2 regions of the Streptomyces sp. NPDC002309 genome follow, and region 2 is predicted to be linked to the other one. Evidence: riboswitches for the same ligand, from Rfam matches in the RefSeq annotation. Region 2 holds a riboswitch; the other holds the start of a gene.
The links. Region 2 has a riboswitch for glycine ahead of gcvP (aminomethyl-transferring glycine dehydrogenase). Riboswitches for the same ligand answer to the same signal wherever they lie in the genome.

Region 1: it holds a riboswitch for glycine, as region 2 does, so the genes downstream of both, gcvT (glycine cleavage system aminomethyltransferase GcvT) here and gcvP (aminomethyl-transferring glycine dehydrogenase) in region 2, are expected to answer to the same signal.

Annotation. Positions count from the first base shown of each region.
Region 1 is NZ_JBSFCI010000011.1:2,490-17,299, reverse strand. It holds gene ACWCPM_RS11840 (DUF4190 domain-containing protein) at 121-387, opposite strand; gene ACWCPM_RS11835 (hypothetical protein) at 404-568, opposite strand; gene ACWCPM_RS11830 (TetR family transcriptional regulator) at 684-1,307, shown strand; gene ACWCPM_RS11825 (thioesterase family protein) at 1,450-2,295, opposite strand; gene ACWCPM_RS11820 (trimeric intracellular cation channel family protein) at 2,321-3,016, opposite strand; gene ACWCPM_RS11815 (oligopeptide/dipeptide ABC transporter ATP-binding protein) at 3,095-4,576, opposite strand; gene ACWCPM_RS11810 (ABC transporter ATP-binding protein) at 4,573-5,577, opposite strand; gene ACWCPM_RS11805 (ABC transporter permease) at 5,584-6,540, opposite strand; gene ACWCPM_RS11800 (ABC transporter permease) at 6,542-7,546, opposite strand; gene ACWCPM_RS11795 (ABC transporter substrate-binding protein) at 7,654-9,321, opposite strand; gene ACWCPM_RS11790 (enhanced serine sensitivity protein SseB C-terminal domain-containing protein) at 9,784-10,578, opposite strand; gene ACWCPM_RS11785 (enhanced serine sensitivity protein SseB) at 10,737-11,516, opposite strand; gene ACWCPM_RS11780 (AAA family ATPase) at 11,589-12,257, opposite strand; glycine riboswitch at 12,480-12,579, shown strand; glycine riboswitch at 12,580-12,697, shown strand; gene gcvT (glycine cleavage system aminomethyltransferase GcvT) at 12,732-13,850, shown strand; gene gcvH (glycine cleavage system protein GcvH) at 13,964-14,341, shown strand; gene glyA (serine hydroxymethyltransferase) at 14,356-14,810, shown strand, end outside.
Region 2 is NZ_JBSFCI010000059.1:17,420-32,229, forward strand. It holds gene ACWCPM_RS32140 (amino acid transporter) at 1-288, shown strand, start outside; gene gcvP (aminomethyl-transferring glycine dehydrogenase) at 530-3,415, opposite strand; glycine riboswitch at 3,590-3,688, opposite strand; gene ACWCPM_RS32150 (PRC-barrel domain-containing protein) at 3,802-4,173, shown strand; gene ACWCPM_RS32155 (DNA polymerase IV) at 4,184-5,533, opposite strand; gene ACWCPM_RS32160 (MerR family transcriptional regulator) at 5,599-6,282, opposite strand; gene ACWCPM_RS32165 (bifunctional nuclease family protein) at 6,544-7,017, opposite strand; gene ftsR (transcriptional regulator FtsR) at 7,480-8,220, opposite strand; gene ACWCPM_RS32175 (FHA domain-containing protein) at 8,264-9,094, opposite strand; gene ACWCPM_RS32180 (DUF881 domain-containing protein) at 9,285-10,139, opposite strand; gene ACWCPM_RS32185 (small basic family protein) at 10,145-10,477, opposite strand; gene ACWCPM_RS32190 (DUF881 domain-containing protein) at 10,474-11,382, opposite strand; gene ACWCPM_RS32195 (sugar phosphate nucleotidyltransferase) at 11,488-13,983, opposite strand; gene ACWCPM_RS32200 (CDP-alcohol phosphatidyltransferase family protein) at 14,098-14,706, opposite strand.

The DNA.
Region 1 (14,810 bases), on a different contig from region 2:
CTCCCCTGGGCCACGGGTGAGGTGGGACCGGATCGCGGTCGGCGCCCGCGCGTCGCTCCCGGCCCTCCGGCGCGGGGGGCGACGCGCCCGGCCGGCGCGCCGCGTCACGCGTACGCGGCGTCAGAAGCTCCACGAGACGGAGTTGTTTACCTGCATGAACGCCGCCAGGACCACCAGGTCGGCGATGCCGAGCCCCAGGCCGAGGAAGGCGCGGAAGCGGCGCCCGGTGCCACGCCACAGGGCGACGGTCGCCAGGGCGATGGCGATGGGGCCCAGGAGGAGATTGAGGACGAGCAGGCCCAGGAGGCCGAGGACGAAGGACGCGACGGCCATGCCGTCGGGGTCGCGGACGCCGGTGCGGCGCCCGGCCTGTGCGGTCAGGTGCATGGTGGGCTCCCGGCGGTCAGTGGGTCGGGGTCCGGCGGCGGCCGTGCCGCTCGCGGAGCGTGAAGACGGCGAGCCAGGTGGCGATCACGGCAGCCATGACGAGCGTGACGCCGATCGGCGCGTGGGCCACGGTGCCCAGGACCGCGCCGAGCAGCAGAAGTGCGGCGACCAGGAAGAGCATGGGACGAGTCCCCTCCGCTTCGGTGAACGGTTGTAGGTACATCTGTTCACTGACTGGTGAGCCTAGCGCGCCCGGCGGCTTTCCAATTCCAGAGAACAGTTGTTAACTACATGGCATGAGTCACACCCTCGGTATCCGGCAGGCACAGAAGCAGAAGACCCGGCAGGCGCTCCTGGACGCCGCGTTGGAGCTGCTGGAGGAGCAGAGCCTGAGCAGCCTGGGCCTGCGCGAGGTCACCCGCGCGGTCGGTGTCGCCCCGACCGCCTTCTACCGGCACTTCCGCTCCACCGCCGATCTCGGGGTGGCACTGGTCGAGGAGGCGCTGGGCAGCCTGCACCCGACGATCCGGACCATCGTGGCCACGACCGGCGACAGCGAGGAACGCATCGCGCGCGCGGTGGAGTTGATCCACGGCCATGTGCGGGCGCACCCCGCCCATGCACGGTTCCTCGCCCGCGAGCAGCACGGCGGGGTGCAGCCGGTGCGCGAGGCCATCCGCGGCCAGCTGACGCTGTTCACCGAGGAGGTGAAGGCCGAACTGGCCAAGGACCGCGCGTCCGGCGGCTGGAGCGAGGACGATCTGCTGATGCTCGCGGGGCTCTACGTCGACCAGATGCTGGTCACGGCGGCACTCTTCCTGGAGGCCCTCGACTCCGAGGAGGAGCAGCGGCGGGTCGCCCGGGTGGCGAACAGCAGGCTACGGCTGATCAGCAGGGGCCGCGCCCACTGGCTGGACTGAGGGCCCGGCCGCCGGGCCGCGCGACCGCTCCGGAACTCGGCGCGCACGGACCGCCGCGCACCTGGAACGCGGCGCACGTCAGCGCAGCCGCACCCGGAACACGGCGCACGTCAGCGCAGCCGCACCCGGAACACGGCGCACATCAGCGCAGCCGCACCCGGGCCAGCTGCCGGGACTGCGCCACCAGCCGGTCGGCGCTGTCCCAGACCTCGGCGTCCTCCTCCAGGAACCCGCCCGCCAGATTGCGCGTGGTGACGGCCACCCGCAGCGGGCCCGGCGCCGGCCGGCACCGGATGTGCGCGGTCAGCTCGACCGTGGGTACCCAGCCGGAGATTCCGAGCTCGAAGGCGGTGGGCGGCAGGGCGTCCACGGCGAGCAGCAGCGAGAAGGGATCGGCGTCCCGGCCGTCCTTGAGGCCGAACCACGCCCGCATCTCCCCCTTGCCGGACGGAGCGCCCAGCGCCCAGCCCAGGGTGGACGGGTCGAGCTTGAGCATCAGCCGGTCGGTGATCGCCGAACTGCCGTCGACGGGGGCGGGCCCGTCGTCGGGGCCGAAGCAGTGCTCGATCGGCGGGATCGCGGGCGGCCGCGCGGACGTGCGGACGTCATCGGGCAAGGCGCCGAGGTCGCCGTAGGAGGCGAGGACGCGGATCCGCTCGACCTCGCGGCCCTGGTCGTCGTACTGGAGGAGCGAGGCCTGGCCGGTGGAGAGGGTGCGGCCGGAGCGGACGACCTCGGTACGGACGACCGCGGGGCCCGGCTGGGACGCGGTCAGGTAGTGCGCGGAGATCGTGAACGGGTCCGGGTGCGGCAGGGCGTCGGAGAGCGCCCGGCCCAGGACGGCCAGCAGATAGCCGCCGTTGACGGCGCTGATGATGGTCCAGCCCGCGGAGAGGTCGATGTCGTAGACGCCCTCGGAGCGACGGACGACGGCCGTGTCGCGGTCGAACTCGCTGTTGCCGATGGTCGCCTGGGATGCCTGAGCCATGGCGGTACGCTACAACAACAAACTACTAAGCGGTAGCTTTGGTGCCCGGGTGTCGCGGCGGCGCCTCCTCCTCGCGCACCGTAGAGCGACGGTTCCACGCGCGTGGCGCCCGCCAGTGGTAGCGCATCGCCAGCAGTCGCAGCACGAAGGCGGTGGCAGCGGCGAGCGTGCTGGTCACCGGGTTGAGGGCGTCGTAGCGGATGCACAGGGCGACCATCGTGGCACCGACGATCGCCGGGACGGCGTACAGATCGCGGTCCCAGCGCAGCAGGGACGGCACCTCGTTGGCGAGGACGTCGCGCAGGACGCCGCCGCCGACCGCGGTGGCGAGGCCGAGGGCCACGGAGGCGTGCAGGCCGAGTCCGTACTCGTACGCCTTGGTCGTACCCGCGACGCAGAAGAGGCCGAGCCCGGCCGCGTCGAAGACGTTCACGCCGGACTGGATGCGCTTCACCTGCGGATGGAGGAAGAAGACCAGGAGCGCGGCCAGCAGGGGCGTCAGGAAGTACCCCAGGTCCGTGAAGGCGGCCGGCGGTACGGCGCCGATCATCAGGTCCCTGAAAATTCCGCCGCCCAGCGCGGTGGCCTCGGCGAGGACGGCGATGCCGAAGACGTCGAAGTTCTTGCGGACGGCCAGCAGGGCGCCGGAGATCGCGAAGACGAAGATGCCGACCAGGTCGAGGGTGTGCTGGACGGACGGGGTGAACAGTTGCTGGAGCACCCTGACATTCTTACCTGCCGCGCGGCCCCTGCCTTACAAAACAAGGCAGGGGCCGCGAGGTACTCCACTCAGCGACGACTACGAGGCCTTCTCCACCTCGCCCGTCTTCACGTCGACCTCGGCGGTCACGTCCTGGGACGCCTCGCCGCTTTCCGCGGTCCCGCCCTCAGGCGCGTCGCCCGCAGGCGCGTCTTCCGTCGGCGCTTCGTCCTTCGGCGCTTCGTCCTTCGGCGCCTCGTCCTTCGGCGCCTCGTCCTTCGGCGCCTCGTCCTTCGTGGCCTCGTCCACGGACGTCTCGGCCTTCGGCGCGTCGTCCGTCGGCGTCTCGTCCGTCGGCACCTCGCCCTCAGACGTCTCGCCCTTCGGCGCCTCGTCCTCCGGCACCTCGTCCACGGACGTCTCGGCCTTCGGCGTCTCGCCCTCCGGCGTCTCGTCCTTCGGCTTCGGCTGCTCCGGTACGGTCACGGCACCGGCGACCACGGCCGCCTCGGTGTCCGCGTCGGGCCCGGGCGCGTCCACGATCTCCTCGCGCGCTGCCGAGACCACCTCTCCCGAGGTCCGCGCCAGCGTCCCCGCCGCGATCTCGGCGGCGAAGTGGCAGGCCACCCGGTGCCCGTCCCCGACGTCGGTGAGTTCGGGCCGCTCGGTCGCGCAGCGCGTCTCCTGCGCCCAGGGGCAGCGGGTGCGGAAGCGGCATCCGGTGGGCGGGTTGGCCGGCGAGGGCAGGTCACCGATGAGCAGGATGCGCTCGCGCCGGTCCTCCACCTCCGGGTCGGGAACCGGGACGGCCGACATCAGGGCCTTGGTGTACGGGTGGCGCGGTTCGGCGTACAGCGCGTCGCTCGGCGCCTCCTCCACCAGAGCGCCCAGGTACATCACGCCGATCACGTCCGAGATGTGCCGGACCACGGCGAGGTCGTGGGCGATCACGAGGTAGGTCAGGCCGAGTTCCTCCTGAAGCTCCTCCAGGAGGTTGATCACCTGCGCCTGGATGGAGACGTCCAGCGCGGAGACCGGCTCGTCGCAGATGATCACGTCGGGTTCGAGGACCAGCGCGCGTGCGATTCCGATGCGCTGGCGCTGACCGCCGGAGAACTCGTGCGGGTAGCGCGACAGGGCGTTGGCGGGGAGTCCGACACGGGAGAGGATCTTCTGGATCTTCTCCCGGCGCTCCTCCTGGGTGGCGCCGATGCCGTGGGCGAGCATGCCCTCGGACAGGATCGACTCGATGTTCTGCCGGGGGTTCAGGGAGCCCAGCGGGTCCTGGAACACCATCTGCAGTCGGCGCCGGAAGCGCCGCATCTCCTCGGCCGGCAGCTTCGCCAGGTCGGTGCCGTCGAGGACGACCTCGCCCTCGGTGATGTCCACCAGCCGCAGCACGGCCCGCCCGAGGGTGGTCTTGCCGCAGCCCGACTCACCGACCAGGCCGTACGTCTGGCCCGCCTCGACCTTGAAGGAGACTCCGTCGACGGCGTGGACGTGTCCGACCGTCTTCTCGAAGAAGACGCCCTTCTTGATCGGGAAGTGGACCTTCACACCGTCCAGTTCGAGCAGGCTCATGCGCGGACCTCCTCGGTCTTGGCGTCGTCGAGTACGGGGTGGACGCACCGCACCTGGTGACCGGCCGTGCGGGGTTCGGTGAGCTGCGGCGCGCCGGTGAGGCAGTCTGCCTCGTAGCGGTCGCAGCGCGGGGCGAAGGCACAGCCGTCGGCCCAGGCGATCCGGTCGTTGATGGAGCCCCGCACCGGGGTGAGGGGCTCGCCGCGCGGCGCGTCCAGGCGGGGGATGGAGCCCAGCAGGCCGTGCGCGTAGGGGTGGGTGGGGTGCGCGAACAGCTCACGCCGTCCGGCGGTCTCCACGGCCCTACCCGCGTAGAGGACGTTGACCTGGTCGCAGAGACCGGCCACCACGCCGAGGTCGTGCGTGATCATCAGCAGGGCGGTGCCCTCCTGGTCCACCAACTCCTTGAGGAGTTCGAGGATCTGGGCCTGGATGGTCACGTCGAGGGCCGTGGTCGGCTCGTCGGCGATCAGCAGGGAGGGTGCGCAGGCCACCGCCATGGCGATCAGCGCACGCTGGCGCATACCGCCCGACATCTGGTGCGGGTACTCCTTGAGGCGCCGGGTGGGGTCGGGGATGCCGACCCGGTCCAGCAGGTGCGCGGCCTCCTTGCGCGCGGCCTCGCCCTTGAGGCCGCGGTGCCGCTCCAGGATCTCGGTGACCTGGACGCCGATGGGGACGACCGGGTTCAGCGAGGACAGCGGGTCCTGGAAGATCATGGCGATCCGGCTGCCGCGCAGGTCGCGCAGCTTGTTCGGGGCCATGGTGAGCAGGTCGGTGCCGTCGAAGTCTGCCCGTCCGCCGACCTTGACGCCCTTGCGCGGCAGCAGCCCCATCAACGCCAGCGAGGTGACGGACTTGCCGCAGCCGGACTCGCCGACCAGGCCCACGACCTGGCCCTGGTCGACGGTGAACGAGACACCGTCGACCGCGCGGGACTCCTTGCGGCCTGGCCCGCCGCCGAAGGTGACGGTGAGTTCGTCGACTGTGAGAAGTGGCATGGTGGTTCAGCCTCGCAGCTTCGGGTCGAGGGCTTCCCGCATGGCCTCGCCGAGCAGGGTGAAGCCCAGGGCGGTGATGACGATGCCGACCGCCGGGTAGACCGCCATCATCGGCGCGTTGTCGAAGAAGCGCTGCGCCTGGGAGAGCATCACACCCCACTCGGGTACGGCCGGGTCGGGGTTGCCCAGGCCCAGGTAGGACAGGGCCGCCGCCTCGATGATCGCGGTCGCCAGCGAGAGCGTCGCCTGGACGATCACCGGGCTGAGCGAGTTGGGGATGATCTGGGTGGCGACGATCCGCCGGCGGCGGACGCCCAGCGAGCGTGCGGCCAGCACGTAGTCGGTACCGCCCTGGACCAGCATGGAACCACGCAGCAGCCGGGCGAAGATCGGTACCTGGACGACACCCACGGCGATCATCACGGTGGTCAGGGACTGGCCCATGACCGCGGCGACGGACACCGCGAGCAGCAGCGAGGGCAGCGCCAGCATCATGTCGATGCAGCGCATGATGAACGAGTCGATCTGCCGGCCGGTGGAGCCGCCCAGGGTGGCCGCGGCGCCGGAGAAGCCGCCGATCAGGAAGCCGACGGAGAGGCCGATGAGCGTCGAGACGACACCCACGAGCAGCGTCTGGCGCGCGCCGATCAGCATGCGCGAGAACATGTCCCGGCCCAAGTGGTCCACGCCGAACCAGTTCTCGGCGCGCGGCCCGACGAACTGGCCGGAGTTCACCAGTACTTCGCTGCGCCATGTCTGCGCTGTGGGGGTGTGCGGGGCGATCCACGGGCCGACAATGGCGAGGACCACGAACACGGCGATCACGGCGGCGCCGATGATCGCCATCTTGCTGGCCTTCAGCCGCTTGAAGGCCTCACGCCACAGGCTCGCGCCGGACGTCGACTCGTTGTGCGCGGTGAGCTCAGCGAGGCGCTGAATCTTGTCGATCTTGGTGGTGCTCACGTCAGTGCACCCGCACTCTCGGGTCGATGAGGCTGTATGCCACGTCCACCAGCAGGTTGATCAGGACGTAGGTGACTGCGATGAACATGATGAAGCCGACCAGCACGGGGTAGTCACGCCCGTCGATCGCGGTCCGGATGAAGGAGCCGATGCCGTTGAAGGAGAAGACGGACTCGGTGAGCACGGCGCCCGACAGCAGCGAACCGGTCAGCAGGCCGACCGCGGTGACCACCGGGAGCATGGCGTTGCGCAGCACGTGCCGGCCGCGGATCACGCCGCGCCGCAGGCCCTTGGACTCGGCGGTGCGGATGTAGTCCTCGCTGAGCACCTCCAGCACGCTGGCGCGGGTCATGCGCACGATCACGGCGAGCGGGATCGAGGCCAGGGTGATGGCCGGCAGCACCAGGTGGTGCAGCGCGTCCAGCGAGGCGTCGATCTCACCGGTGAGGATGCCGTCCAGAACGGCGAACCCGGTCACCGTGGTGGCGTCCAGGCCTGTCTCCATCCGGCCGTAGCTGGGGAACAGGCCCAGGTCGACGGCGAACGTGCCCTTGAGCAGCAGCGCGAGGAAGAAGACCGGGACACAGATCCCGATGAGCGATCCGGAGACCGCCGACACGTCCAGCCATCCACCGCGCGAGCGGGCGGCCAGGTAGCCGAGCGGGACACCGACGACCACGGCGATGAACATGGCGGTGAGCGACAGTTCGATGGTCGCCGGGAAGCGCAGGACGAACTCGTCCCACACCGGCTGTCCGGTCTGCACGGAGGTGCCGAGGTCGAGTTCGGCGATGCGCTTCAGGAAGCGCCAGTACTGAACGTACAAAGGCTGGTCGAGTCCCAGCGCGCGGTTGATCCGCGCCACTTCGGCCGCGGTGGCCCGTTCGCCCAGCATCGCTGAGGCGGGTCCGCCGGGAAGTCGGTTGAGCCAGAGGAACAGCAGAACCGACAGGCCGAGCAGGGTGGGAATGAGCTGGAGCAGTCTTCGTACGACGAGACGCAGCACCCCGCATGCCCCTTTCTTCCGTGGATACCTTCATGAACAGGTCCGTCCGGCCACCGAGTCAGCGGCCGGACGGACCCTGTGCTTACTTTCTCCGGACTACTTCCGGACTACTTGAAGGAGACCTCGGAGAAGACCTCCTGCGTCAGCGGGGAGACCGCCGGCGGGTTGACGTCCTTGCCGAAGGCGATCGCCGGCGGCGAGGAGGAGATGGGCAGACCCGGCAGGTAGTCCATGATCATCTCGTTGGCCTTCTTGTAGGCCTCGGTGCGCTGTGCGGCGTCACCCATCTTCGAGCCGGCGTTCACGGCGTCGAAGAGTGCCTTGTTCTTGAAGCCCCACTGCTTGTCGTACCCGGCGAACCAGGTGCCGATGAAGTTGTAGCCGTCGTTGAAGTCACCGGTCCAGCCCAGCATGTGCAGGGCGCAGCTGCCGGCCTCGGTGGCGTCCAGGTAGTCCGGGGCCCACTTCAGCGGCTTCGGGGTGACCTTGATGCCGGCCGCCTCCAGGTCGGCCTTCATCAGCTCGAACAGGTCCTGCGGAGCAGGCATGTACGGGCGGGCGACCTCGGTCGGGTAGCAGAACTCGATCTTCAGGTTCTTCGCGCCGGCCTTGGCGAGCAACTGCTTTGCCTTCGCCGGGTCGTGCGCGTAGGTGGTGACCTTGTCGGAGTGGCCCTCGATGGTGTCCGGCATGAACTGCGTGGCCACCTTGCCGCCCTCGGGCAGCTGGGTCTTGACCAGGTTCTCCCGGTCGATCGCGTGGGCGATCGCCTGGCGGACTTCCTTCTTCTTCAGCGCCGGGTTCTTCTCCTGGGTCATGCCGAGGTAGAAGAGGTTGAAGACGCCGCGGGTCGGGACCTGGAAGCCCGCGTCCTGGAGGGTCTTCACGTCGGCGGGCGCCACGAGGTCATAGCCGTTGATGTCGCCGGCCTGCAGGGCCTGGCGACGGCCGTCCTCGGTGTCGATGGTGCGGATGACCAGGTTCTTCACCTTGGCCTTCTCGCCCCAGTAGCCGTCGAAGCGCTCAAGGGTGACTTCCTTGTTGCCCTTGTTCCACTTCGAGATCTTGTACGGGCCGGTACCGGCGACCGTGCCGGCCTCCTGGCTGTACTTGGGGTACGTGATCGCGTCGCCCTTGGCGCTGGCGTCCTGCTGGGCGTACGCCTTGAGGGCCTTCGGCGAGTGGATCGCCAGGGCGTTCAGCGAGAAGCCGCCCGGCAGGTTCGCGGAAGGCTTCTTGACCTCGATGACGGCGGTGTTCTCGTCCTTCGCGGTGCAGGACTTGTAGTTCGCCTCCGGCGTCTCCTTGTCCTCGTTCTTCGCGAAGCCGCCCATGATGGTCTGCCAGTAGTAGGAGACCGCGCTGGACTGGTAGGTGCCCGTCCAGTTGAACCAGTGGTCGTAGTTGGCGCACACGGCGGCGGCGTTGAACGCCTCGCCGTCGTGGAACTTCACGCCCTTGCGGAGGTTGAAGGTCCACACGGTGCCCGCGGGGTTGCTCTCCCACGTCTCGGCGAGACCGCCGACGAGCTTGGAGCCGCCGGACTCGTGCTCCAGCAGAGCCTCGAAGGCCTGGCGGGTGACCCGGAAGGTCTCGCCGTCGCTGGCGAGCGCCGGGTCCAGTGAGCTCGGGTCGCCGGGGGCACCGAACACGAAGGTGTCCTTGGCACCGCCTTCGTCCTTCTGGTCACGCTCGCTGGCGCAGCCGGTGGCGATCAGACCGACCGCCAACGCGGCCGTGATCGCCCTGGCGGCGCGGGATCTGATTATGCGCATAAGGAGGCCACTCCAGGTTCCTCAAGGGGGAATGCACGCTTGACCGCCTGCACACTACAGACGCGACCGGCAGCCTAGAACAGTCCGCATAGCGGTGATACATACCTGAGATCTGAACGCCCCTCAAAACGGAAGCTTCCGGCACATCGCGGATGCCTGCACCCAAGTTGCCCGATACGGACGTTAGTTCGGCTGCGCCGCAGGTCGGACGCCTGCCTCATGCACTCACCGGCTCACGCGAGGCACTCGACATCGCTCGGCGTCGAAAGCTTTGCAGAATTCGCCGAAGCCAAACAGGCAAACGGGGAATCAGAAGCGCTGCGAAGCCGTCAGCTTCAGGGCGACACCGCGGAACGGGATCAGCGCGGACTCCGGCCGGAGCGCCCGGAGCGTGTCCGGCCGCGCCCGCGCCTCATCGGCCGCGCGGCACGGCGGTCTCGACAACCTTCGGGCGGAAAACGCTCAGCGGGAGGGGGGATATCCGTAGCCGCGGGGGGCCGTCTGCGCCGGCGCCCCGTGGGCCTCACGGTCGTAGAAGGGACGGGAGTTGGCGCGCAGCCACATCGCGACCGGGTCGAACTCGTCGGACATCGCGACCGTCGACACCGGCAGGCCGTCAGGGACGGCGCCGATGGACTGCTGCATCATCGCGCGTACCGAGTCCACGGCGGGCGGGGAGGTGTCGTACACGTCGAGACCGATGGCGAGGTACGGCGCCCCGAGCGTGGGCTGGACCCAGGCACGGCGCAACGAGCGGACCACCGGGGTGCGGTGGGCGTTTTGCGACAGCAGAGCATAGAACTGCGGGATCTGGATGCCGGGTTCGGACATCCGCAGGGGCCCGGCCGGCTGGCGGTCGAGGCCGGTGGCGATCCGGCGCAGGTCGAGCCACGGGATGCCGACGCCGCCGCCGGGGGCGTGCGGGTTCAGCCAGAGGCCGTAGTGGTCGGGATAGAGGGTGCGGGCCACGTCCAGGCCGTCGACCACCTCGTAACTGCGGTTCCAGCCGCTCGCCGAGAGCTCCTGGGCCGAGGTGACGCAGGGGGCGTAGCCGTTGCCGTCGACCTCCATGCTCCCGTACTGGGCGTCGGGGCTGCCGGCCTGGCCGTGCCACAGCAGCATCCAGATCTGGCCCGAGCCGGTGGTCGCGAGGGCGCGCAGGAGCGCCTCGTAGGCGTCGTAGCGCCCCGGCGTCACCTGGCGCAGCATGTGCTCGACCTGGCCGGCCGCGGCGGTGCCCGTGCCGCTAGCGCTCACTGTTTACGCCCCTTCGTGCAACGCCCTGTTCGAGCCGTGACCCTAGCTTAAGGGCGCCCACCGACTCAGGACCCGGTGTCTTCCCGCGAGTGCGGACAGGCGTGTGCCGGACACGCGGTTCCCCGCGCTGCTCCACGGGCGCCGGTCCTCGGGGTGTGTCACAAGACCCGCTGGTAGAACGGGCGCACCCGCTCCCGCAGCCACGAGACCACCGGGTCCTGGACGACGTCCATCAGGACCAGGTTGACCGGCCACCGGACCGGGACACGGCCGAGGGCGCGGCCGAGGGCGTCCAGCGGGGCGGCGCGCAGATCGCCCTCCCACTGGGAGAGTTCGACGCCGACGAACAGCACCGGCTGCCCCGTCTCGACGGCCGCCAGGCAGCGGCGGGCCGTGGTGACGATGCCGACGGCCTCGAACTCCGCGGACGCCGCCGTGAGGAAGTCGACCGGCTCGTCCTGCCAGTCCGGCTCGAAGAGGCGGACCCTGCCGCCGCTCGCCGCACCGTCCAGCGGATTGCGGCCGGCCCGGCCGAGTTCGGCGACCGCCGCGGGCGGCAGGGGGAGGCCGACCACGCCACCGGGGTTCACCACGATGCCCGCCTGCGGGGGCAGGCCGCGGGCGAACTCGACGGCGGGGGCGACGGTGAACGACATAGGGGAGCCGACGACCTGGCGGAACTGCTCCTCGGAGCTGAAGACCGGGACGTACGCCTGGCCGTCGATCTCCATGCCGGGCAGGTCGAGGGGGCCGCTGTCGGGTCCGCCGCCGCTCGGCAGCGGCACCCAGACGAAGCTACGGGCGAGCACCTCGACGATGCGGGCGCCGGCCGAGGGCACGCCGAGGGACGCCGAGAGCACCTCCTCCAGCTCGTTGCCGGGCCATCCGCCGTGCGGATGGGGGTGCGTCTGTGCCGGAAAGTCCCCCGGGAAGTCCATCTGCCTACCGCCTGCTCCGTACCAGTGCTACCGGCTGAAAAGGCTAACCCGCCCGCCCCGCCGCCCGTGGCGTCAGCCCGTGAAACCGATTCTGCGCAGGGTGTTCGCCGCGGACCGGTCCAGGAGGATCGCGGCGCCGCAACCACGGGGCAGGTCACCGCGCTCGGAACGGCGCACCAGGCGGGCGGCGGCGCGGCGGTGGCGCAGGAACGCGTACCGCGAGACACCCCGGCCGCGCTCGCGCTGGCCCGCCAGCGCCTGCTCGGCGGTGACGTCGAGCAGCAGCATGTGGAGGGTGCCGCCCCGACGGCGGGCCTCACGGGCCAGCCAGGCGCGCACCCATGCCTGCGTCCCGCAGTCGTGGACGACGACGCCCCTGCCGGAGCGCAGGGCGCGGCGCAGCCCCGCGTAGTGGGCGAGCCGGACGAGCGGGCGGTACACCGCGTACGGCAGCCAGTGCGGCGTCCCGGCGTCCCAGCGGTCGCGGGTGTCCTGGGAGTCGATGCGCGCGGCGCGGACCGCGCGCCGCATGAGGGTCGACTTGCCGCTGCCGGGCAGGCCGGTGATCACGACTAGGTCACGGGGGGCGAAGAGCAGGGCGTGCGGGCTGCGGCCCGCACGGTCGCGCAGGTCACGGACCACGGGGAACGGCAGGGCGCCGCACGCCTCCCGGGCCGGGGCGGTCGGCTGCTTGGGCAGTGCGAGGCCCGCGGTGGTCGCGTAGGCCGTTGTCCTGTTCACCGTGATCGTCCTCCCCTGGGGCGGTTCACGAGTCACCGTCCCCGTCGAGTGTAAAGAGAAGGTGATCGGGGGCGTCACGTGTTTCCGTCCGGTTCCGGCTACAAGCCTGCTACAACACACTGTGCCCGGTCGTGGACGCTGTGCGTCCCCTGGGGAAAGGTCCCCCTGCCGCACGCGGGCGATGCGTGCAATGATGTGGCCGCCAACTGCATACCGGCCGCTTGAATCCGCGCGGGAGAGTTCCCTGGCACATCGTGCCCGGGGCGCCGAAGGAGCAAGTCCCTCCCTTGAATCTCTCAGGCCCCGTTACCGCGCGGGCGAGGCACATCTGAAAAGCGGGCCGCTGCCGCAGTGGCTCCACCCAAGGTGCAAACCATGATCCCTCCTTCCACGGGACGGTCATGGCGAACCTCTCAGGTTCCGATGACAGATGGGGAGGAACGACCTCGCCGTCATGCCTTGGGAGACCGACCGATGAGCAGCACCGCACCCCGTCGCACCGCGCTCGATGCCCTGCATCGCTCGCTGGGCGCGACCATGACCGACTTCGCCGGCTGGGACATGCCCCTGCGCTACGGCTCCGAGCGCGACGAGCACCTCGCCGTGCGCACGAAGGCCGGACTCTTCGACCTCTCGCACATGGGTGAGATCACGGTCACCGGCCCGCAGGCCGCCCTGCTCCTGAACCACGCGCTCGTCGGCAACATCGCCTCCGTCGGCGTCGGCCGCGCCCGCTACACCATGATCTGCCAGGCCGACGGCGGCATCCTGGACGACCTGATCGTCTACCGGCTCGCCGACACCGAGTACATGGTCGTGGCCAACGCGAGCAACGCGCAGACCGTGCTGGACGCCCTCACCGCGCGCGCGGAGGGCTTCGACGCCGTCGTCCGCGACGACCGGGACGCCTACGCCCTTCTCGCCGTCCAGGGCCCCGAGTCGCCCGGCATCCTGGCGCGGCTGACCGACGCCGACCTCGACGGGCTGAAGTACTACGCCGGCCTGCCCGGCACCGTCGCGGGCGTCCCGGCGCTGATCGCGCGCACCGGGTACACCGGTGAGGACGGCTTCGAGCTGTTCGTGAAGCCGGAGCACGCCGTCGCGCTGTGGGAGGCGCTGACCGAGGCCGGCGCGGGCGTCGGACTGGTCCCGTGCGGGCTGTCCTGCCGGGACACACTGCGCCTGGAAGCCGGCATGCCCCTCTACGGGAACGAGCTGACCACCTCGCTCACCCCCTTCGACGCCGGGCTCGGCCGGGTGGTGAAGTTCGAGAAGGAGGGCGACTTCGTCGGGCGCGAGGCGCTCACCGAGGCCGCCGCGCGCTCCGAGGCCAAGCCGCCGCGCGTCCTCGTCGGGCTGATCGCCGAGGGCCGCCGGGTGCCGCGCGCCGGGTACGCCGTCGTCGCCGGCGGCGAGGTGATCGGCGAGGTCACCTCCGGCGCCCCCTCCCCCACGCTCGGCAAGCCCATCGCCATGGCCTACGTCGACGCCGCGCACGCGGCTCCGGGCACGCCGGGAGTCGGCGTGGACATCCGGGGCACCCACGAGCCGTACGAGGTCGTGGCGCTGCCGTTCTACAAGCGCCACAAGTAGACACTGGACCCGGGTCCATGTGACCCGGGGCACATTTCGCCTGCTCACGCACAGTTCGAGCGGGCGCCCCCCCTTTCCACAGCACTCCCCCGCGTACAGGAGAATCCAGGCCCATGAGCAACCCCCAGCAGCTGCGGTACAGCAAGGAGCACGAGTGGCTGTCGGTCGCCGAGGACGGCGTCTCGACGGTCGGCATCACCGAGTTCGCGGCGAACGCGCTCGGCGACGTCGTCTACGCCCAGCTCCCCGAGGTGGGCTCCCAGGTGACCGCGGGCGAGACCTGCGGCGAGCTGGAGTCGACCAAGTCGGTCAGCGACCTGTACTCCCCGGTCAGCGGTGAGATCACCGAGATCAACGAGGACGTGGTGAACGACCCGTCGCTGGTGAACTCCGCGCCCTTCGAGGGCGGCTGGCTGTTCAAGGTGCGGATCGCGGAGGAGCCCGCCGACCTGCTCTCCGCCGACGAGTACGCCCCCCACACCGCCGGCTGAGGAGTCGTAGCCACATGTCCGTCCTGAACACCCCGCTGCACGAGTACGACCCGGACGTCGCCGCCGCCGTCGACGCCGAGCTGCACCGCCAGCAGTCCACCCTCGAGATGATCGCCTCGGAGAACTTCGCTCCGGTCGCGGTCATGGAGGCGCAGGGCTCCGTCCTGACCAACAAGTACGCCGAGGGTTACCCCGGCCGGCGCTACTACGGCGGCTGCGAGCACGTCGACGTGATCGAGCAGATCGCGATCGACCGCGTCAAGGAGCTGTACGGCGCCGAGCACGCCAACGTGCAGCCGCACTCGGGCGCCCAGGCCAACGCCGCCGCGATGTTCGCGCTGCTCAAGCCCGGCGACACGATCATGGGTCTGAACCTGGCGCACGGCGGGCACCTGACCCACGGCATGAAGATCAACTTCTCGGGCAAGCTCTACGACGTGGTCGCGTACCACGTCGGCGAGGACGGCCT
Region 2 (14,810 bases):
TTCGAGGCCGGTCTGACGGTCCGCGGCGAGGTCCTGCACAACCGGTACCGCGTGCTGACCCTGGAGTCCTCCTCCATCCCCAACGCCCTGGCCGCCCTGCTCCTGCACGTGCGCGACACGACGGGCTGCACCCCGCACATCTACTTCGAGTGGACCGAGGGCAACCCCTTCACCAATTTCCTGCGCTTCTTCCTGTTCGGACAGGGCGAGGTCGCCCCGGTCACCCGGGAGGTCCTGCGCGTCGCGGAACCGGACGTCGCTCGGCGCCCCCGCGTCCACACGGGCTGAGGCCGCTCCGGCGACGTCCGGGCAGGCCGGCACCTCAGCGCACACCGAAGCACCGGCGCGGCCCGGCCGACCGAGCCTGCCCGGTCCCGCCATGACGGGGTCCGCGTGGAATCGACAGACGTACACATCGACAGCGCTCGCCCCGGCCGGATCTCCCCGCACAACACGACGAGGGCCCCCGAAGGGAGCCCTCGTCCACCGGCGCCGGCCGCTTCCGCGACCGGCGCCGCCTGCGTCGTCCTCAGTCCTCGTACGCGTCCAGCGGCGGGCAGGAGCACACCAGGTTCCGGTCACCGAACGCCTGGTCGATACGGCGCACCGGCGGCCAGTACTTGTCGGCGACCGACACGCCGTTCGGGAAGACGGCCTCCTCGCGCGAGTACGCGTGGTTCCACTCGCCGCCCAGCAGGCCGACGGTGTGCGGAGCGTTGCTCAGCGGATTGTCGTCGGCCGGCCACTCGCCCGCGCCGACCTTCTCGATCTCCGCGCGAATCGCGATCATCGCCTCGCAGAACCGGTCGATCTCGGTGAGGTCCTCGGACTCGGTCGGCTCGATCATCAGCGTGCCGGCCACCGGGAACGACATCGTCGGCGCGTGGAACCCGTAGTCGATCAGTCGCTTGGCCACGTCGTCGACGCTGACGCCCGTCGCCTTGGTCAGCGGCCGCAGATCGATGATGCACTCGTGCGCGACCAGCCCGCCGGGGCCGGTGTACAGCACCGGGAAGTGCGGCTCCAGACGCTTGGCGATGTAGTTGGCGCTCAGCACAGCCACCTGCGTGGCCCGCTTCAGGCCCTCCCCGCCCATGAGCCGCACATAGGCCCAGGAGATCGGCAGGATCCCCGCGGAACCCCACGGCGCGGCCGAGATCGGACCGACCCCGGTCTCCGGCCCGGCCTCCGGCTGCAGGGGGTGGTTCGGCAGGTACGGCGCGAGGTGCGACCGCACGGCCACGGGACCGACACCCGGACCACCGCCGCCGTGCGGGATGCAGAACGTCTTGTGCAGGTTGAGGTGCGACACGTCGCCGCCGAAGTGCCCCGGCTTGGCGAGCCCCACCAGCGCGTTGAGGTTGGCCCCGTCCACGTAGACCTGACCGCCGGCGTCATGCACCTGGGCGCAGATGTCGGCCACGTGCTCCTCGAACACACCGTGCGTGGACGGGTACGTGATCATCAGGACCGAGAGCTCGTCGCGGTACTGCTCGATCTTCGCCCGCAGGTCCTCGACGTCGATCTCGCCGTCCTCGGCGGTCTTCACCACGACGACCTTCATGCCGGCCATCACGGCGCTCGCGGCGTTCGTGCCGTGCGCGGAGGACGGGATCAGGCAGACGGTCCGCTGCTCGTCGCCGTTGGCACGGTGGTACCCGCGCACGGCGAGCAGCCCGGCCAGCTCACCCTGCGAGCCGGCGTTCGGCTGCAACGACACCTTGTCGTAGCCGGTGACCTCGGCGAGACGGTCCTCCAGCTCGTGGATGAGCGTCAGATACCCAGCCGCCTGCTCGGCCGGCACGAACGGGTGCAGCTGACCGAACTCCGGCCAGGTGACCGGCTCCATCTCCGTGGTCGCGTTGAGCTTCATGGTGCAGGATCCGAGCGGGATCATGCCCCGGTCGAGCGCGTAGTCGCGGTCGGCGAGCCGGCGCAGGTAGCGCAGCATCGCGGTCTCGGAGCGGTGCTGCTGGAAGACCGGGTGCGTGAGGTACGCGTCGGTGCGCAGCAGCCCCTCGGGCAGCGCGTCCTCCGTGCGACCGTCCAGCGCCTCGATGTCCCCCTCGACACCGAACGCGGCCCACACGGCGGCCAGCTGGTCCCGGGTGGTGGTCTCGTCGCAGGACATGGAGACGTGGTCGGCGTCGATCCGCCACACGTTGACGCCGTTCGCGCGCGCGGCGGCGGTGACCTCGGCCGCCCGGCCCGGCACCCGCGCGGTGACGGTGTCGAAGTAGGCGCCGTGCACGATCTCGACACCGCCGTCACGCAGACCCGCGGCGAGGATCGCGGCGTACCGGTGGGTCCGCCGTGCGATGCCCTCCAGGCCCTCGGGCCCGTGGTAGACGGCGTACATCCCGGCCATCACGGCGAGCAGCACCTGCGCGGTGCAGATGTTGCTGGTCGCCTTCTCACGCCGGATGTGCTGCTCGCGCGTCTGGAGCGCCAGCCGGTAGGCCTTGTTGCCGTCCGCGTCGACGGAGACGCCCACGAGCCGCCCGGGCAGGCTGCGCGCGAACTTCTCCTGCACCGCCATGTAACCGGCGTGCGGCCCGCCGAAGCCCATCGGGACACCGAACCGCTGCGTGGTACCGACGGCGATGTCCGCGCCCAGCTCACCCGGCGACTTCAGCAGCGTCAGCGCCAGCAGGTCCGCGGCGACGGTGACGAGCGCGCCCCGCTCGTGCGCCTGGTCGATGACGGCCTTGATGTCGCGTACGGCCCCGGAGGCACCCGGGTACTGGATCAGCACGCCGTTGATCTCACGGTCCGCGATCTCGGCCGGGATACCGCCGGCGAGGTCGGCGACGACCACCTCGACCCCGGTCGGCTCGGCGCGGCCCTGGATCACGGCGATGGTCTGCGGCAGCGCGTCCGCGTCGACCAGGAAGAGGCCCTTCTTGTTCTTGCCCATGCGCCGGGAGAGCGCCATCGCCTCGGCCGCGGCCGTGCCCTCGTCGAGCAGCGAGGCACCCGAGGTCGGCAGCCCCGTGAGGTCGGCGACCACGGTCTGGAAGTTCAGCAGCGCCTCCAGCCGGCCCTGCGAGATCTCCGGCTGGTACGGGGTGTACGCCGTGTACCAGGCCGGGTTCTCCATGACGTTGCGCAGGACGACCGGCGGGGTGAAGGTCCCGTAGTAGCCGAGCCCGATCATGGAGCCCAGCACCTGGTTCCGGTCGGCGAGGGAGCGCAGCTCACGCAGCACCTCGGCCTCGGTGCGGGCGCCCGGCAGAGCGAGGGATGCGGCGTTCTTGATCACATCCGGTACCGCGGTGGCGGTGAGCTCGTCGAGCGAGCCGTAGCCGACCTGCGCGAGCATCTTGGCCCGCGCCTCCTGGTCGGGCCCGATGTGACGCTGCTCGAAGGGGATGCCCTGTTCGAGCTCGGAGAGCGGGATGCGCTGGGCGGTCATTGCGGAGGCCTCCTGGTCTGACGCGACCTTCGAGGGACACCCCGGCACGGGTGCCCCGACGGCCTCCCCCTCTGTCATCACAACCTGAGAGCTTCACCGGCCGCCACAGGACGTCCGGCTTGCACCGTCGGTGAGAGCGGGAGCCGTGACACCCGCTCTGCTTTCCAGAGTGACCTCTTCCGTGCGGTACGTGGGCCTGAGAGATTCCGGGGAGGATTTGCTCCTTCGGCGCCCCCCGGTGTGATCTCCGGAGGACTCTCCCGCACGGGGTCAGCAGCCGCTGCCAGGGTACCAGCGAGGTCAACGCCCCGGCGTTCGAGTGGCCGCGTCCCGCAATGTGCTCTTTTGTTGTGCTTACGGACGAGGTGCGAACCAGTGGAGGGCCCGTGCAGACCGATATCGATCCGCGCAACCTGATCGGCCGCAAGGCATTCGACCGTCACGGCAGCAAGATCGGCACCATCGACGAGGTGTACCTCGACGACGCGACCGGCGTACCGGAGTGGGCGGCCATACGGACCGGCCTGTTCAGCAGAGACGCCTTCGTCCCCCTGGAGCCGAGCGAGCTGATCGACGGCACGCTGCACGTCCCCTTCGAGCGCGCCCTCATCAAGGACGCCCCCGACTTCGGCGTCGGCCGGCACCTCTCCCCGGAGCAGGAACTCCAGCTCTACCACCACTACGGCCTCGACGTGGCCGCTCCCCCGACGCTCCCGGACCACGACTTCGGCAAGCTGGCCGGCTCGGAAGAGACGTGACCCGGAGGACTCAGCCCTGAAGCTCGGGTCTTCGCGCCACCAGCGGCAGCGGATCGGCCGGCTCCAGCGCGGGATCGTCGATCCGGAAGGTCCGCACCCGCCCGGGCTCCGACCCGGGCGTCTCGAAGCGCACGGTCACTCTCCCCAGCCCGCTGCCCTGCACCCATCCGTGCCCGTGCTCGGCGTGCCGCACGTCGTGCCCCGCGGCCCACCGTCTCGTGACGGGCCCCGCCTCCTCCCGCTCGGGCTCGTCCGCGGCGCCCTCCGCCGGCCCCGCGTCCCGCTCCCCCGCCGCCTGCGCGAACAGGTCCTCCTGGGTGTAGTCGGCCAGGCCGCTGACGCCGACCCCCAGCAGCCGCACGCCCCCGGTCGTGTCCACGGAGTCCAGCAGCCGGGCCGCCGCCTCCCGCACCACCGCGGGGTCGTCCGTGGGCCCCCGCAGCGTCTCGGAACGGGTCAGCGTCGAGAAGTCGTACCGCCGCACCTTCAGCACGATCGTCCGGCCGGAGAGCCCGGCCCCGCGCAGCCGCCGCACACACCGGTCCGCGAGCCGCTGCACCTCCAGCCCGACCCGGACCCGGTCATGGATGTCCACGTCGTAGGTGTCCTCGACCGACACGGACTTCGCCTCCCGCTCGGCGACCACGGGACGGTCGTCACGGGCCAGCGCCATGGCGTACAGCGCGTGCCCGTGCGCTTTGCCCAGGAGCCGGACGAGTTCGTCCTCGCCCGCCTCGGCGATCTCCTCCACCGTGACGATCCCGGCCCGGCGCAGATGGTCGCCCGTCGCGGGTCCCACCCCCGGCAGCGTCCGCACCGACATCGGGCCCAGCAGCGCCCGCTCGGTGCCCGGCTCGATCAGCACCAGTCCGTCCGGCTTGGCCTCCTCGGAGGCGATCTTCGCGAGCATCTTGGAGGCGGCGAGCCCGACCGACCCCGTGAGACCGGTGACGGCCCGGATGTCGGCGCGCAGCCTGACCCCCGCCAGCCGAGCCGACTCCCGGTCCCTGGCGGCCCCACCGGCCTCCAGATCGACGAACGCCTCGTCCAGGCTCAACGGCTCCACCAGCGGCGACATCGCCCGCAGCAGGGCCATCACCTGCTCGCTGATCGTCCGGTACAGCCCGAAGCGCGGCACCAGGCAGGCGGCGTTCGGCGCGAGCCTGCGCGCCTGGCCCATGGGCATCGCCGAATGCACCCCGAACACCCGGGCCTCGTACGAGCAGGTCGCCACCACTCCGCGCGGTCCGAGCCCACCGACGATCACGGCTTTCCCGCGCAGGCTCGGCTTGGACGCCTGCTCCACCGAGGCGAAGAAGGCATCCATGTCGAGATGCAGGATCGTGGGCGCGGTTCTCACAGGTCCGATGCTGCCTCACGGCACTGACAACGCCCCCGTGGCCACGGGCCGCCGTCGGCAGTGCCTCAGACGGCCCTGTTGCGCCGCCGCGCCAGCTCGTCCGCCGGATTGTGCCCGACCAGCGTCTCACCGGTGTCGATCCGCTCGCCGTGCAGCTGCGACAGGGCGCTCTCCACGTCCCGCCAGACCACACCGACGGCGATCCCGAAGACCCCCTGGCCACCCTGGAGCAGGGCGTGGACCTCGTCGGGCGAGGTGCACTCGTAGACCGTGGCGCCATCGCTCATCAGTGTCATCCGCTCCAGGTCCTGGAAGCCACGCTCGCGCAGGTGCTGGACGGTGGTGCGGATGTTCTGCAGCGAGACCCCGGTGTCGAGGAATCTCTTGACGATCTTCAGTACGACGACGTCGCGAAAGCTGTACAGGCGTTGCGTACCGGACCCGTGGGCCGGCCGCACACTGGGCTCGACGAGGCCCGTCCGGGCCCAGTAGTCCAGTTGCCGATAGGTGATGCCCGCGGCCGCGCAGGCCGTCGGGCCTCGGTAGCCGATCTCCTCGGACGCCATGGGCGCCGCCCCTCCGCCGCCGGGAACGGCCATAGGTCGCTGCGGAGCGTGATCAGTCGCCCTGCCGTGCGGAGGGTACCCCCCACTCGGGCGAAGCCGAGAGCTCGGGGGAGGGTACGAACCGCTCTCCCCGAAACCGCGTCCGGGGGCACCCCCAGCCGTACCGTCGCCGCTGGTTCTCACGCCGACCTCCGTCCTTGACCTGCCTTCTCGACGGTAGGCAGTCACCAAGGGTGCGTCAACGATCGCCACACTCGGCACGCCGAGTGATAATCACCCTGAGAGTGGTTTCCCGCACCCCACCGCGGGGAAAGGCTAGCCGAATGCTCTGGCGGAAAGTCGCGTGACGCTCTCAGTCGCCACTGGCACGTGCCGGAGCGCGCGACACGGCGCCGGGCACATACCGGCCCGCCGCGGACCCCGGGTCCGCGCGGGCCGCCACACTCACTGGCTGCTGGTGCCGAAGTCCTCGGGCGAGATCTGGTCGAGGAACTCCCGGAACTTCTCCACCTCGTCCTCCTGCTCGTCGGGGATCGCGATACCGGCGTCGTCGAGCACCCCGTCACTGCCGTAGATCGGCGTACCGGTGCGCAGGGCGAGCGCTATGGCGTCGGACGGGCGGGCGCTCACCTCGACACCGCTGGCGAAGACCAGCTCGGCGTAGAAGACACCTTCACGCAGATCCGTGATGCGTACTTCGGTGAGCTCCTGGCCGACGGCCTCCAGCACGTCCTTGAACAGGTCGTGGGTCAGCGGTCGCGCGGGGGCCATGCCCTGCTGGGCGAAGGCGATCGCCGTCGCTTCCCCCGGCCCGATCCAGATGGGGAGGTAACGGTCGCCTCCCACTTCGCGCAGGAGCACGATCGGTTGGTTGGAGGGCATTTCGACCCGGACACCTACGACATCGAGCTCGTTCACACAGCAACCCTAGGCCGTGCCCGGGACGTTTGGGTAGTCGGGCCGTCATCCCCCACGCGATCCGGCCGTCACCCACCCGCTTCGCGCTCACCCCGGTGCGCCGGGCACGTGCCCGCAGCTCGGGGGCGCGCGCAGCCTGGCGCCCGCGCGCCTGGGGCCACGACGGACCGGAGCCCCTGCGCCCGGACGGCCCTGTCCGGCCGTCGGCCGAGCCGCCACGGCCACCTCTCGGCCACCACGGGACGGACGAGGCGGACCGGCATCCTCACCGCTGCCTGAGCCGGCGGCGAAGCCTGCCCGGCCCGGCTTGCCCGTCCTCGTACCCGAGGACCTGCACGAGGCTCACAACCGCAGCACAGCCCCTCCTGCTCGAAACGCGCCGCCGAGGACCGCCACACCGCGCGCCCTGCCGCCCGCACGCCCGCCGAGGCCCCGGTGCACAGCCCGCCGCACACAGCCCGTTCAGGGCAGGCGCACCCCGAGCGCGCTCTGCACCAGCGCCGCATGCAGTTTCACCGTGAGCCCCGCCAGCTCCTGCGCCCGCGCCTGCGCGTGCGCCCTCGTCTGCGGATTCCGGTGCCGCTTCAGCGGAGCCACCACCTGGTCGACGAGCCCCGCCTGACGATCGGCCGCCGCCTTCATCGCACGCAGGTGCCGCGGCTCGATCCCGGACCGGCCCAGTTCGACGACGAGCGCGGCCACGGTGACCGCCTCCGCGTCGTACACACCGGCCGCCACCTGGGTGACCAGTCCGTAGGACTCCCACTCGGACAGTTCCCGCTCATCGATCCCGGCCGTCGCCAGCAACTCCGCCCGGGCGATCCGCGCCGCCGTCGGTCCCTCGGACGGCTCCTCCGCGGGCTCCTGTCCGGCCCGCTGCCGGCCTAGCGCCGGCAGCCGCACCTGTTCACCGCGCTCCAGCGCGTCAAGGTGTTCGCGGATCACCTTGAGCGGCAGATAGTGGTCACGCTGCATCCGCAGCACGTGCCCGAGCCGCTCGACGTCCCCCGGGCTGAACTTCCGGTACCCCGAGGGTGTCCGCTGCGGCTCGATGAGCCCCTCCGACTCCAGGAACCGGATCTTGGAGATCGTGACCTCGGGGAACTCCTCGCGCAGCACGTTCAACACCGTGCCGATACTGATCAGCCCGCTGTCCGTGGCGGCGGCACCGTACCCGGAGCCGCCGCTCGGTGTGAGACGCATGGAACTTCCCTCGGAGTTTCTCCGGACGGACTCCGGAGGAGGGTCAGATACCCTGCCTGCTCGCGTGGAAGACGAGCCGGTACTTGCCGATCTGGACCTCGTCGCCGTTCGACAGGGCGACCTGGTCGATCCGCTCCCGGTTGACGTATGTGCCGTTGAGGCTGCCGACGTCGGCCACCGTGAAAGACCCGTCGGGGCTGCGCCGGAACTCCACATGGCGACGCGAGACCGTCACGTCGTCCAGGAAGATGTCGCTCTGCGGGTGCCGACCGGCCGTCGTCAGGTCGCTGTCCAGCAGGAAGCGGCTGCCCGAGTTCGGTCCCCGACGCACCACCAGCAGCGCGGAGCCCATCGGCAGCGCGTCCACCGCGGCCTGCGCCTCGGGGGACAGCGTCGGCATCTGCGTCTGACCGGTGACCTCGGCGTCGTACGCCTCAAGACCGCTGATGGAGATCGTGGAGGTCGTCTCGGACGGACGCTCGGGCGTGACTCCCGGTCGCAGCGGCGCACCGCAGTGGGAACAGAAGCGACTGCTCTCCGCGTTGCGGTTGCCGCACCTCGTACAAACCAGGGCCGACATGGACGGATCCTCCTGCCGCGGCTGCCCCGCAGGGGCGTGGGACGCGTACGGGTCGGCGGAAAACCCTCCACCCGCACTTGAGGTTGACGGTTGCCCGAAACCTATGCCTCCGGCCTGGGCAGGGTCAACCGACGGCGCGCCCTGACCACCGGAAATGTCACCACCCGGACCAGCGACCTGGTCCCGGAACAGCGGGCGCTGACCCTCCGCGTCAGGCTGTGCGCGATGCCGAGCGGTCGCGTTGTCACGACCGTCTCGCGCACTCTTGCCGAACAACTTCGCAAACAACTTCACGGGCGATTCCCCTTGACCGAAACAGACCCGCCCGTGGGGCAGGACGAACCGTGACCACACACACTGGCCGACCCGGACATCCTCACAACGTCCGTATCCACCAGACAGTTTCCACCACGCACCAGCCGATCGGTGCGCCGACCCCCCGCAACCTCATGCCCTCCCCGGACCACCCCCATGCACCGCCGGTTCACTGGGAGGACGACCGAGCGTAGTCAGGTCGCTTCACCGACCGCAAGGCGTCCACGACGATCTTGTCCGACCGCTCGACAGTCACGGTGGCCTGCTCCTTCTCAAGCGTCTGCACCACGCCTCCTGGGATGTTGAGCGCGGGTTCGAGGTCCTGCGGCTTACCGATGACCTTGAAACGATAGGGCGCGTTGATCTTGTTCCCGTCGACGCTCACACGTTGCCCGGAGTCCGTCAGATAGGTGTTCGCGACGACCCGCACGCCGTTCACCTGGATCGCCTCCGCCCCTGCCGCGCGCAGCTCCTGGATCGCGTCGAGCAGCATGTTCGCCTCGACCGTTCCCTTCGTGTCGCCGATGGTCATCGTGATGCCGGGACCCTGCGCCGCCACCGTGCCCGCCAGCACACCGAGTTGCCGTTCCTTCTCGATCGTCTGCCGCCGGGCCTCCTCGGCCTGGTTCGAGCTGTTCTCCAGCTCCTCCCGCTGGTTCTCGAGACCCTGCTTCTCGTCCTCAAGACGCTGAGTACGGTCGTCCAGTTCATCGAGGATGCGCACGAGATCCTCCTGCCGGGCCCCGCGCAGCGCGCTGTCGCCGTCGCTGTTCGAGGCGACCTGCACGGCCAAGCCGAAGCCGAGCCCGAACAGCAGCAGCGCGACGATCAGTTGGGCTCGGGTGATCCGCGGCGGCCACAGCCCCTTCACCAGCCGCTGTCGCCCCGTGAGCCCTGACCGCGTCTCCCCCTCGGCCGTCTCCGGAAGTTCCGTGGTGCCCTCCGCCGGCACCTCGGCGGGCAGTTCCTCGCGCAGCCGGCTCTCGCCCGTCGTCCCGCCGGCCTTCTCGTCCTGGTCGCTCATCGGCCTCATGCCCTGAAGACGTGCCGGCGGATCGCCGCGGCATTGGAGAAGATCCGGATGCCGAGGACGACCACGACACCCGTGGACAGCTGGGCGCCGACGCCCAGCTTGTCGCCCAGGAAGACGATCAACGCGGCGACGACCACGTTCGACAGGAAGGAGACCACGAAGACCTTGTCGTCGAAGATGCCGTCGAGCATGGCCCGCAGGCCGCCGAAGACGGCGTCCAGGGCCGCCACCACGGCGATCGGCAGATAAGGCTCGACGACCGCCGGAACCTCGGGCCGGACCAACAGGCCGGCCACGACGCCCACGACGAGGCCCAGTACGGCGATCACGATGTGCCTTTCTCAGTGCTCTGCTGTGCTGACTCGGTTATCGGCTGTGCTGTGCGGACGATCACACTCGGCGCGGCCGGGAGCCTCAGCTCCCCCTCCACGGAGATGCTCGTCCGAATGCCGAAGCTCTCCTGCAGGGCATGCAGATAGAGCCCGTCCGCGCTGTTCTGGAACTTCTTGCTCAGCCCGTCGCCGTCCCCCACCGCGAGCACGGTGTACGGCGGCACCAGCGGCCGGTTGTCGACCAGTATCGCGTCACCCGCGGCCCTGATCGCCGACAGCGCCGTCAGACGCTGCCCGTTGATCGAAACGGCCTCGGCGCCCGACTCCCACAGCCCGTTCACCACGCGCTGCATGTCGCGGTCGCGCACCCGGCCGGTGTCGGAGAATCCGGTGGTCCCGCGCGGGTCGTGGTCCCCGCCGGAGGTGGCCCCCTTGGCGTCGTTCACGACCAACTTCACACCGGGGCCGTGCACTTCGGCGGCGCCGGACAGGATGCCGACGAGGTCGCTCCGGTCACCGCCGCTCTGCCTGAGCGCCTCCCGCTGCCGGGCGCTGACGTCGTCCCGCAGCTTGTCGACGGTGCTCTCCAGCTCGTCGGCCGCCTCGGTCTCCCGGTCGATGCGGTCGATGAGCTCCTCGCGCTCCTTCGCCACGGCCGGCGCCGCCACCCGTGCCTGTGCCGCGCCGACGGTCACCACCAGAGCCGCCAGCACCAGTCCGGCGGCAAGACCGAGCTTCGCCCGCAACGTCCTCGGCAGGCCTCCGGCGGACTGCTTGCGCGCCGCGGCCTCGGCGTAGCCGTCGTCGAGGCTGTGATCCATGACATTGGTGAGCAGCGACATGGACGCGTCCGGGCGCGTGGGGCGCGTGGGTGTGCTCCGAACGGGGGGCTGCTGCGGCATGCCGCACATCGTCGCACGTCGCGGCCGCTACCTCCGAATGGCCCTCCGGCGTGCCGGACAGGCCCCCTTGGGGACACTTGTCCGGCACGCGCGCGTACTGCTGATTTACCGCCCGGCGCTGTCCACCACCTCGGACCACTCGTCGAGCAGTGCCTGGGCGGAGGCGTCGTCCGGCCCCTCCGCCCACAGATGGGTGACCGCCTCCGCCGGGTCGGGCAGCACCATCACCCAGCGCCCGTCGGCCTCCACCACGCGCACACCGTCCGTGGTGTCCACGTCACGGCTCCCGGCCTCTTCGACCACGCGCCGCATGACCAGCCCCTTGACCGCCCACGGAGTCGCCAGATCCCTCTTGATGACATGCGCACGAGGGATGCGTGCGTCGATCTGGCTGAGGGTGAGCTGCGTCCGCGCCACCAGCCCGATCAGCCGGACGAACGCCGCCGTGCCGTCGAAGACGCTGCTGAACTCCGGGACGATGAAGCCGCCCTTGCCGTCGCCGCCGAAGATGGTCGTCTCGTCCCGGCCGACCCTGGTCAGGTCGTCGGGGGACGTGGTGGTCCACTCGACCTGGGTCCCGTGATACGCCGCGACCTGCTCGGCGATCCTCGTCGTGGTCACCGGAAGCGCGACCCGTCCGCTGCGACGCTCGGCCGCGACGAGGTCGAGCATCACCAGCAGCGCCCGGTCGTCCTCGACGATCCGCCCCCTCTCGTCGACCAGCGACAGCCGCTCGCCGACGGGGTCGAAACGCACGCCGAAGGCGGCTCGCGCGGACGCCACGATCTCTCCGAGCCGCACCATGCCCGACCGACGCGTCTCCGCAGACTCGGTCGGCCTGGACTCGTCCAGGCCCGGGTTGATCGTCAGCGAGTCCACACCGAGTTTGCCGAGCAGGCTGGGCAGCACGAGCCCGGAGCTTCCGTTCGAGGCGTCGACGACGACCTTCAGCCCCGACTCGGCGATCCCGGTGGTGTCGACGTTACGCAGCAGCGACCCGGTGTACGAGTCGAAGACGCTGGACGGGAAGTGCAGATCCCCGATCTCGCCGGGGAACGCCCTTCGGTACTCCTGACGGGCGAAGACCCGGTCCAGCTTCCGCTGACTCGCCTGCGAGAGATCGGCGCCCTGCCCGTCGAAGAACATGATGTCCACGGAGTCCGGCACCCCGGGGGTGGTGCGGATCATGATCCCGCCCGCGCTGCCCCGAGCCGTCTGCTGACGGGCGACCGGCAGCGGTACGTTCTCCAGGTCGCGTACGTCGATGGCGCTGGCCTGCAGCGCGGAGATCACGGCTCGCTTCAGCGCACGGGCACCACGGGAGTGGTCGCGCGCCGTCGTGACGGTGGCCCCCTTCTTCAACGTCGTCGCGTACGCGCCGGCCAGCCGTACGGCCAGCTCCGGTGTGATCTCGACGTTCAGGATGCCGGAGACGCCGCGCGCACCGAAGAGATGGGCCTGGCCCCGCGACTCCCAGATGACCGAGGTGTTGACGAAGGCGCCGGCCTCGATCGTCTTGAACGGGTAGACCCGCACATTGCCCTGCACGATCGATTCCTCACCGATGAGGCACTCGTCACCGATGACGGCGCCGTCCTCGATGCGGGCCGCCCGCATGATGTCCGTGTTCTTCCCGACGACGCAGCCGCGCAGATTGCTGTGCTGCCCGACGTACACGTTGTCGTGCACCACCGCCCTGTGCAGGAACGCTCCGCTCTTCACGACCACGTTCGAGCCGACGACCGTGTGCTCGCGTATTTCCGCGCCGGCCTCGACCTTGGCGTAGTCGCCGATGTAGAGCGGCCCGCGGAGCACGGCGTCAGGATGCACTTCGGCCCCTTCGGCCACCCACACACCCGGCGAGATCTCGAAGCCGTCGATCTCGACGTCGACCTTGCGCTCCAGGACGTCGGCCTGTGCTTTCACATAGCTCTCGTGCGTGCCGACGTCCTCCCAGTAGCCCTCGGCGACATAGCCGTAGATCGGCTTGCCCTCCTTCATGAGCTGAGGGAAGACCTCGCCGGACCAGTCGACGGACACATCGGCCGCGACGTAGTCGAAGACCTCGGGCTCCATGACGTAGATGCCGGTGTTCACGGTGTCGGAGAAGACCTGACCCCAGGTCGGCTTCTCGAGGAACCGCTCGACCTTGCCTTCTTCGTCGACGATCGTGATGCCGAATTCCAAAGGATTGGGGACACGGGTCAGACAGACGGTGACCAGTGCGCCCTTTTCCTTGTGGAAGTTGATCAGATCGGTGAGGTCGAAGTCCGTCAGAGCATCACCGGAGATGACAAGGAACGTGTCGTCCTTCAACGCCTCTTCGGCGTTCTTGACACTTCCGGCGGTACCGAGTGGCTTCTCCTCGTTGGCGTACGTGAGCTCCATACCGAGCTCTTCGCCGTCACCGAAGTAGTTTTTGACCAGAGAGGCAAGGAACTGGACAGTCACGACTGTCTCGTTGAGCCCATGCCTTTTGAGCAGCCGAAGAACGTGCTCCATGATCGGCCGGTTGGCCACCGGCAGGAGCGGCTTGGGCATGCTTGAGGTCATGGGACGAAGGCGCGTGCCCTCGCCACCGGCCATCACGACGGCCTTCATGTCGGAAGCGTCCTCCTCGAAGAGACGACGGTCTAGCCGACTTCACCCGTCCGAATTGTCCCGCACTTTTCCCCTGCGGGCCATCGCACCGCTACGGCCGCGCAATCGACGAGCTCAATCGGCCGTGGCGTCCGCGCGAACCAGGCGGCGGACCTGTACCACGTAGAGGACTCCTGCCCACCAGTAGAGGGTTGTACCCCACCCGGCGAACGCCCATCCGAAAATCGCAGCGAGTGACGCCGGCCATCCGCTTCCGTCACTGAACAGCAGCAGCGGGAAAGCGTACATCAGGTTGAAGGTGGCGGCCTTCCCGAGGAAGTTCACCTGCGGCGGCGGATAGCCATGGCGTCTGAGGATGCCCACCATCACCAGCAGGACCAGTTCCCGCGCAAGCAGTGCAGCGGTCAACCACAGGGGCAGAATCTCCCGCCATGTGAGCCCGACCAGGGTCGAGAGAATGTAGAGCCGGTCCGCCGCGGGATCGAGGAGCCGGCCGAGGCTGCTGATCTGGTTCCAGCGCCGGGCGAGTTTGCCGTCCAGGTAGTCACTGATCCCGCTCAGAGCCAGCACCAGCAGTGCCCAGCCGTCACTCTTCGGCCCGCCGAACTCGGGCCTGAGGATCAGCCACAGAAACAGGGGCACGCCAAGGAGCCGGGCCATGCTGAGAATGTTCGGGATGGTGAGGACCCGGTCCGTCTGAACGCGGGTCTCCTGGACCTCCAACCGGGGGCCTCCTGTCGAAAACGAGCCAACGATGCCCCCCGAACCCTACCTCAACGCAAAAAAGCTCCGGTTCCTGGGCAGTGCCCAAGAACCGGAGCTGTAAA